2 regions of the Marinobacter sp. AL4B genome follow, and region 1 is predicted to be linked to the other one. Evidence: riboswitches for the same ligand, from Rfam matches in the RefSeq annotation. Region 1 holds a riboswitch; the other holds the start of a gene.

Evidence for each region. A riboswitch is a leader RNA that binds a small molecule or an ion and turns the genes downstream of it on or off. The one in region 1 is predicted to bind thiamine pyrophosphate.
Region 2: linked by a shared signal. The riboswitch ahead of thiB (thiamine ABC transporter substrate binding subunit) and the one ahead of thiC (phosphomethylpyrimidine synthase ThiC) in region 1 are both predicted to bind thiamine pyrophosphate.

Annotation. Positions count from the first base shown of each region.
Region 1 is NZ_JAILWZ010000007.1:36,733-41,159, forward strand. It holds gene thiC (phosphomethylpyrimidine synthase ThiC) at 31-1,908, opposite strand; TPP riboswitch at 1,989-2,102, opposite strand; gene K5L82_RS00300 (TolC family outer membrane protein) at 2,285-3,646, shown strand; gene waaA (lipid IV(A) 3-deoxy-D-manno-octulosonic acid transferase) at 3,695-4,427, opposite strand, start outside.
Region 2 is NZ_JAILWZ010000009.1:50,978-55,404, forward strand. It holds gene K5L82_RS00815 (START domain-containing protein) at 1-440, shown strand, start outside; gene K5L82_RS00820 (murein L,D-transpeptidase catalytic domain family protein) at 455-1,180, opposite strand; TPP riboswitch at 1,346-1,445, shown strand; gene thiB (thiamine ABC transporter substrate binding subunit) at 1,490-2,494, shown strand; gene thiP (thiamine/thiamine pyrophosphate ABC transporter permease) at 2,499-4,169, shown strand; gene K5L82_RS00835 (ATP-binding cassette domain-containing protein) at 4,162-4,427, shown strand, end outside.

The DNA of each region.
Region 1 (4,427 bases):
CAACAGGCTGGGAGGTGTGAAGTACGAAAGTCAGACTTTGTCGTAAAGCTTAGAGCCAGACTCGACAAACTCGCGGGATTTTTCCTGCATGCCTGCGTCGATGGCACTCACCTCATCCATGCCCTGCTCTGCTGCGTAATCCCTTACTTCCTGTGAGATTTTCATGGAACAGAACTTAGGCCCGCACATCGAACAGAAGTGGGCCACTTTGGCAGAGTCTTTCGGCAAGGTTTCGTCGTGGAACTCCCGCGCCGTGTCCGGATCCAACGCCAGGTTGAACTGGTCTTCCCAGCGGAACTCGAACCGAGCTTTGGACAGCGCGTTATCACGAATCTGTGCGCCCGGGTGGCCCTTCGCCAAATCGGCTGCGTGGGCAGCGATTTTGTAGGTGATGATGCCGGTTTTCACATCATCCTTGTTGGGCAAGCCCAAGTGTTCTTTTGGTGTGACGTAGCAGAGCATGGCACAACCGAACCAGCCGATCATTGCCGCGCCAATGCCCGAAGTGATGTGATCGTAACCCGGAGCAATGTCTGTGGTCAGAGGACCGAGGGTATAGAACGGCGCTTCGTCACAGCATTCCAGCTGCTTGTCCATATTCTCTTTAATCAAATGCATGGGCACGTGACCGGGGCCTTCGATCATGCATTGAACATCGTGTTTCCAGGCGATTTTGGTGAGCTCACCCAAGGTTTCCAGCTCACCGAACTGGGCTTCGTCGTTGGCATCCGCAATGGAGCCAGGGCGGAGGCCGTCACCGAGGCTGAAGGACACATCGTAGGCCTTCATGATTTCGCAGATGTCTTCGAAGTGTTCGTACAAGAAACTTTCTTTGTGATGCGCCAGGCACCACTTCGCCATGATAGAGCCGCCACGAGAGACGATACCTGTGGTACGTTTGGCAGTCAGAGGTACGTGGTGCAGCCGCACGCCCGCGTGAATGGTAAAGTAATCCACGCCCTGCTCTGCCTGTTCAATCAACGTATCTCGAAAGATTTCCCACGTCAGGTCTTCGGCAACGCCGCCTACTTTCTCAAGCGCCTGATAGATCGGCACGGTGCCAATGGGAACCGGCGAGTTTCGGATGATCCACTCGCGAGTTTCGTGGATATTCTTACCGGTGGACAAGTCCATCACAGTGTCTGAGCCCCAGCGAATACCCCAAGTGAGTTTCTCGACTTCTTCTTCGATGGACGAAGTAACCGCAGAGTTGCCGATGTTGCCGTTAATCTTCACCAGAAAATTCCGACCGATGATCATCGGCTCAGTTTCCGGGTGGTTAATGTTCGCAGGGATGATCGCACGCCCTCTTGCGACTTCGTCACGCACGAATTCGGGGGTAATCTCCGCGGGCAGGCTGGCACCGAATGATTGGCCCGGATGCTGATCATCAGCCAATCCCTGTTCACGAGCCTCTTGCAGTTTCATGTTCTCCCGAATGGCGATGTATTCCATCTCGGGAGTGATGACGCCTTGGCGAGCATAATGCATCTGGGTGACGTTTTTGCCGGGCTTCGCTTTGAACGGTTTGCGCTCGTCCATGAACCGAAGCGGATCTAACAATGGGTCTTTCATGCGGCGGAGGGTGAATTCGGAGGTGTAGCCGTCCAGCGGTTCTACATCGCCACGTTCGGCAATCCAATTGGCGCGAACCGGTGCTAAACCTTTACGCAAATCAATTTTTGCATCTGGATCGGTGTAGGGGCCTGACGTGTCATACACCAGCACCGGCGGATTTTTCTCGCCGCCCAGCTCGGTAGGGGTGTCGGCCACCGTAATTTCCCGCATTGGCACCCGAATGTCGGCTCGGCTACCCTGCACGTAGATTTTTCGTGAGCTTGGTAATGGTTTGATTGCTGCCGAATCCACTTTTGCGGAGTCGCTGAGGTATGCTGGTATGTCCGTCATGTCTGCTCCCAGTAACATCTGAGGTGTCAGGTCGCGCATGACGGAACACTGCCCAAACGCCCTTTTAGGCAATTTGGCACTGATCGTGCAATCTTAATCCCTACGCCGGTATTATCCGGATCAGGTCGCGGGTTCTGCGTTGCAATCTCAGCCGATCGCCGGTTTGTGGCGATTCAGCACCCCGTCAAGACGCGAATATAGAATTCGTTGCTCACACAATGTGTGAGCATCTCAAGTGTAGAGACGAGCCACATTATTGTCCATAATGTGCCACCGATACTTTTGGCCATACTGTCGCATTAGCTTTCGACACGATGGCCTTCCGATCCTTGTATCCAGATCACGGATGCCCGGAGACAGTTTGTCAGGAGATACAATGAAAAAACGCTTACTTCCAGGACTGATCACCCTGCTTGCAGCTCAGCCTGCATTTTCTCTGGATTTGATGGAGACTTACGAAAAGGCGCTGTCTTACGACTCCGGCATTGCTTCGGCCATGGCAAGGTTTCAATCCCAGCAAGCCGCCAGTGACGTAAGCAAGAGCACACTACTGCCTCAGATCGGCGCCTTTGCCGAAGCCAATCACGTCGATTTCGACGCAGATAATGGCCCTGGCGATAGCTATAAGTCTCTGAACTACGGCGTTCAACTTACCCAGCCTATTTTCCGGGCAGATAACTGGTTCCGCTACGACGCAAGTCAGTTCCAGACCGACGCCGCACAAGCCCAATACAACCTGGCACAGCAGCAACTGATTCTTGATGTGGCCACAGCTTACTTCAACGTATTGCGCGCCCAAGATACGGTGACCACCGCTCAAGCCACCGAAGCGGCCATCCAGCGCCAGTTCGAGCAAGCCCAAGAACGCTATGACGTGGGCCTGATTGCCATTACCGAGGTCTATGAAGGCCGCGCCAGCTATGATGACAGCAAGAGCCTGCGTATCGCGGCTGAAAACCAGCTGAACGTAGCCCGAGAGCAGCTTGCCCGCCTGACCGGCGAATATGCCGTCGATCTGGAAAATCTGCGGGAAAACTTCCCGTTAGGCCGACCGAACCCGATGGACCCGGCATCTTGGGAAGCCACGGCACTGGATCAAAATTGGTCTATCCAGGCAGCCATATATCAACTGAACGCCAGCGAAGCCAATCTGAAAGTTGCGAAATCCGGCCACATGCCGACACTTGATCTGGTGGCTTCCTACGGTGAAACCGAGTTTGAAAACGCGAAGACGCCGCAGCAAGAAGGTACCCAGGGCGTCATCGGACTCCAACTCAACGTACCGCTTTACATGGGTGGCGGAACTCAAGCCGGTGTTCGCCAACAACGCTCTCTGGTTACCGTTGCCGAGCAGGATCTGAACACGGTTCGCCGGGATGTTCAGGTGAATACTCGCAGTTTGTTCCTGACAGTCAACAACAACGTGGAAACCGCTTCTGCGCTTGAGCAGACCATCATCTCCCGCCGCAGCGCTCTGGATGCAACGCGCGCCGGATACGATGTGGGTACACGGAACATTGTGGAAGTTCTGGATGCCGAGCGGGCGTTCTACGTGGCGCTTCGGGATTACGCTAATGCCCGTTACGACTACGTGATCAACTCTCTGCAGTTAAAGCAGACCGCCGGTACACTTAGCCCTCAGGACCTGATCGAGCTAAACAACTGGCTCAGCGAAGGTGCCCGCGGTATTGAAGCGATGGCAAACGACGGCAAAACTCTGGAAGACCCCACCGAGTAATTCCCGCCGGTTTTGCAAAGACACCCGGGCCGCAATTAGGCCCGGGTGCTATACCCTTTCGATGATCCCTTCGACCACTTTATCCAGCGCGCCCCGGTTATTGTTCACCACCGCCAGCGCTCGTTCGCCGTACGCTTTGCAATCCTGTGCATCGGACATTAATCGACTGACGGCTTGGGCCAGATCCTGGCACCCCTCAACCATTTGCACGCCCTGATCAGCAATCAAACGGTCATAAATGGTTTCGAAATTGAAAACGTGAGGCCCGGAAAATACCGGCATGCCCCAGGCGGCAGGTTCCAGCGGATTGTGCCCCCCGCGCTCAATCAAAGAGCCCCCGACAAAAGCAATATCACTGGCGCCATACAGGGTCATCAACTCGCCCATGGTGTCCCCAAGATAAACCTGAGCCTGCTGAGGATTCTCGCTAAGTGAGCGACGGGCTACCCGATAACCCTTTGCTTCGGCCATAGCTGCAACCGTATCAAAACGCTCTGGGTGCCGAGGCACGATGATCAATAACGCATCATCGTGCTGTTCAAGAATACTCCGGTGGGCACATAGCAATTGCTCGTCTTCACCGCTGTGGGTGCTGCCAGCAATCCAGACTTTACGACCCTCAAGCGTTTTTCGAATAACCTCGGAGGCCTTGCGGACATCGTCGGGGATATCCACATCGAATTTTACACTGCCGGTTACTTCTACACGGTCCGCTGCCACCCCAATACGCCGAAAACGCTCAGCATCCGGCTCCGCCTGTGCTGCCACCCAACTAATGCTT
Region 2 (4,427 bases), on a different contig from region 1:
ACCATCACACAAACGACGGCGAAAAGTTTCTTTGGATGATGTTCGATGGCGTTTGGCCTGCTTCCGATCGCGACCTGGTTATGAAGTCTTCGTTTGAACAAACAAAAGTAGATGGGCCTGTCACCGTCCAATCTATTGGTCGTCCGCAAGCAGCTCCGGAGCAATCCGACTACGTTCGCATTCCGATGCTGAACAATAGCTTTTACATCGAACCACTTGCAGACGGCTGGACGCGTATTACCTTTACAACGCAGGTAGATCCTGGCGGATTGGTTCCTGCGTGGATTGCGAACATGGTAGCGACTGATGCGCCCATTCGGACTTTGGAGGGCCTTCAGAAAATGATGAACAAGGAACCGTTCAAACACTACAGCGAGGAAAACGTACCGACAGGACTCGTTGAGAAGCACAACCTGCGCTTCTCAACGCTGGGTTCTTAAAAGAGCCAGCCTGCTTATGTGTTATTACCCTTCGCCTGACTGGCTTCGGCCACTTGGGCGGGGGCATCACAATTCAGGAAGCTGGAACTCTGCAACCATTCCTGATCCGGGTAATAGGTAAACACCAACTGCCCACCCTTCAGATTATCCACGACTGAACGAATCACTTTTCTGTCTACCGCAGGACAGCCGTGGCTGCGACCAATCCGTCCATAGTCTGCTACCCAGTCTGGGCTAACGTAATCTGCGCCATGAATCACAATGGCTCGCTGACGGGCCAGATCGTTCACTCCCGGCTCTAATCCATCTAACCGCAATGCGTAACCGTGGGTTCCGCTGTAGCTTTCGTTGCCCTTAAACAGGCCGATACTGGATTGGTGGCTACCTTCGATATTTGAGAAGGCGTTGGCTTCGACGTTTCCGGAGTTCTTTCCATGGGCCACTAGGTCTCTAAGCAACAAATCTCCCTTGCTCAAATCGAAGATCCACATACGCTCCGCACTGGATGGCAGCGAAAAATCAATGACCGCCAGCCGCTCGGGCATAGCAACGCCGTTGTTAACCGCGCACTGGGTTGCTTTAAACGCCGCACCTAACACCTCTGCGCTCAAGTAGGGTGCGGAGCCTGCTAATTTATCGAGCAGTTCTTCATCAAAAGATGAAGCATTCGTTTGTACGGAAAACGACACAAGAAATGCCAGGCCCGACAGCAATGTCAAAGGGCGTCGTTTTGTGTGCAAAGACATACGCACATTACCTCAAGGGTTTAAATAGTTGTGTAGCTGACTGAAAAGGTGCCTCATTCTATCAGCGAAATTTGAGACTTTCGTCTTTCCGTACATTTTTTAACCTTTAGCCTACAAACACCTCGCATTTGTCCTACCACCGCGCCATGGTAGAATCGCGCTAACTCAACGGGGTGCCCTCTATCTAGAAAGGGCTGAGACCACACCCGCGGAACCTGACACGGATAATGCCGGCGAAGGAATTGAGTCGCACTGAACACAGTGCCTCCCGCGGCATGGCTCCCCCAATATAGGATGCCGCATATGCTATATCGCTTATCCCTTTTGTTGTTGGCCATCACTTTACCGCTGGCCACACGCTCTGCCGACCGCCCTGAATTGAACGTGTACACCCATCCGTCATTCGCGGCTGAATGGGGCCCCGGGCCCGGTGTCAAAGATGCCTTCGAGAAGCAATGTGATTGCACACTCAATTACACCGTACTGAACAGCGGCGGTGATATTTTGCAGAGGCTAAGATTGGAAGGTACTTCAACCCCGGCCGATGTGGTGTTGGGCCTGGATACCGCAACCATGGAAACCGCCCTTCAGACCGGCCTCATCGGTGAGCACAAGCGCTCTTTGGACGCGCTGGCTTTACCGATCGAGTGGGATGATGCGCATTTCATCCCTTATGACTGGGGTTACTTTGCGTTTGTGTACGACACCCAGCAGCTGCCAAAGCCCCCGACCAGTTTCGAGGAACTGATTAGCTCACCCGATGAGCTGAAAATCATTATTCAGGACCCGCGCACCAGCACCCCAGGGCTCGGCCTGTTGTTGTGGATGCATTCGGTCTACGGCGACAAAGCTCCGGCCAAATGGGAACAACTTAATGACAAAGTTTTGGCCACCACACAAAGCTGGAGTGATGGCTACTTCTCGCTGTTTATGAGTGGCGAAGCACCGATGATTCTTTCGTACAGCACTTCACCCGCCTATCACATGGCGGTTGATAAAACCGACCGTTACCAAGCGGTTCAATTTGAAGAAGGTCACTACCTGCAAGTTGAGGTGGCCGCGCTGATCGAATCGTCCCAACAAAAAGCCTTGGCACGCAAATTTTTGGATTTCATGCTAACTCCTGAATTTCAAAAGCACATCCCCCTTAAGAACGTGATGTACCCCGCCATCGACCTGGGGGACGACCTACCCGGCGTTTTCGACCGACTGATTACCCCTGAGCACACGTTCTTCCTGCCCCCTGCCGATGTTGCCGAGCAACGGCGCCAGCTCGTAAACGACTGGCTGGATGCGATGACTCGATAATTCCATGCGCTCTACACCGATGAAAGCACCATTAGACCACCCGGGATGGCAGCTTATCCCGGGCCAACTCATTGGGATGGCCTTATTGTTACTGGTCGCCCTTGGCCTTGGCAGTATGCTGATAACCGCCGGAGGTCTAGACCTCTCCACGGTGTTTAACAGCCGGTATTTAAGAGGGGTGGTGTGGTTCACCGTCTGGCAGGCGACACTATCAGTTTTAGTCAGTTTGGCATTGGCACTGCCCATCTCCCGCGCCTTGGCACGATACCGACGCTTCCCAGGCCGCTCGGCATTACTTCGAGTGATGGAGCTCAGCTTGGTGCTACCCACCATCGTTGCCGTGTCAGGCATTATTGGCATGTATGGTCGTCAAGGCTGGGTTACCGGTTTGTTGACCGAATGGTTTCCCGGAAACGGCTGGAACCTTTACGGGCTGAATGGCATTCTGCTGGCCCACATATTCTTTAATGCGCCTCTTGCAGCCCGCGTGATGCTGCAATCATTAGAAGCGGTGCCCCCATCGCGCCTTCGGATTGCCTCCCAACTCGGGCTTCGCGGCTGGTGGCTGTGGCGTTCGGTTGAATGGCCGGCCCTGCGCCCTGTTTTACCGGGGCTGAGCGCTCTGGTCTTTACCTTATGTTTCACCAGCTTTGCCATCATCATGACTCTCGGGGGTGGACCTGCTGCAACGACACTGGAAGTGGCGATTTATCAGGCGCTGCGTTTCGAATTCGACTTCCCGCAAGCGGCGGTTTTAGCGGTCATTCAATTATTGATTTGTGGTAGCTTGTGGTGGCTGGTGTTCCGCCAGCGTTTGGAAACTTCTCTCCTTCCCAATCGGCAGCTGTCTCACAGGGTTCCGCTAAAGCCTTGGCCAACACAGGCGGTGTTGTCTGGCATTCTACTACTGGCGTTCAGCCTTTTCTTGTTGCTGCCCTTGTTGGCCATTAGCATCCGTGGCTTGCCGGCGTTGCTTACTCTGAATACCGGCGCTTCCATCTATGAACAACTATTACCCGCAACCGGGCGCAGCTTGCTAATTGCGCTGCCCGCTGGCCTTGGCTCCGTTGCCGCATCTTTAATGATTCTGGCTTCGGCCAACAAAACGACTAACCCGATATTAAAAGCCATCCCTACGACCACCGGCTACCTGCCGTTGATTGTGCCACCCATCGTACTTGGTACCGGGCTATTCCTCCTGCTTCGCCCAAGCTTGGATAACCATGCGCAGGGATGGGTGCTGGTTGCTTTAATCAACAGCTTGATGGCCCTGCCCTTCGTTATTCAGGTACTTCGCGGCCCGTTGAACAGCCTAGATAGCCACTCTCTTCGAGTTGCAGATCAGCTGGGCATTTTGGGTTGGTACCGCTGGCGTCGGATTTTTTGGCCCTTGCTACGCCGCCCGATGGCGTTAGGGCTGGCCTATGGCATCGCGCTTTCGGTGGGGGATTTCGGCGTAATTGCGTTATTTGGAAGTCCTGGGCAACCGACATTGCCTGTTCTGCTTTACCAACAATTGAGCAGTTACCAGGTGTCGGCCGCAGCAGGTACCGGCCTTTGGTTGCTGGTGTTACTGGTGTCCATTTTCGGGCTTTTGTCTGCCATTGGCCGACCGCCCGCGCACCAACGAGAAGCCATTTTTCCCGAAACCACCTTGGAGCCCGAGCATGCTTGATGTCGAACACTTGAGTTTTCGCTACCCAGGGCAAATTAAGGGCTGGGAATACCACTTCTCGCTGTCTCCCGGACATTGCGTGGCAATTCACGGCGCCAGTGGAAGCGGCAAAACCACGCTGTTGAATTTGATTGCCGGTTTTCTGGAGCCGGATTCCGGCCAAATTATCTGGAAAGGTGAACCTATTCAGAACCTGAAGCCTTGGAACCGGCCAGTGACCAGCGTATTTCAAGAACACAATCTTTTTGAGCATTTAGA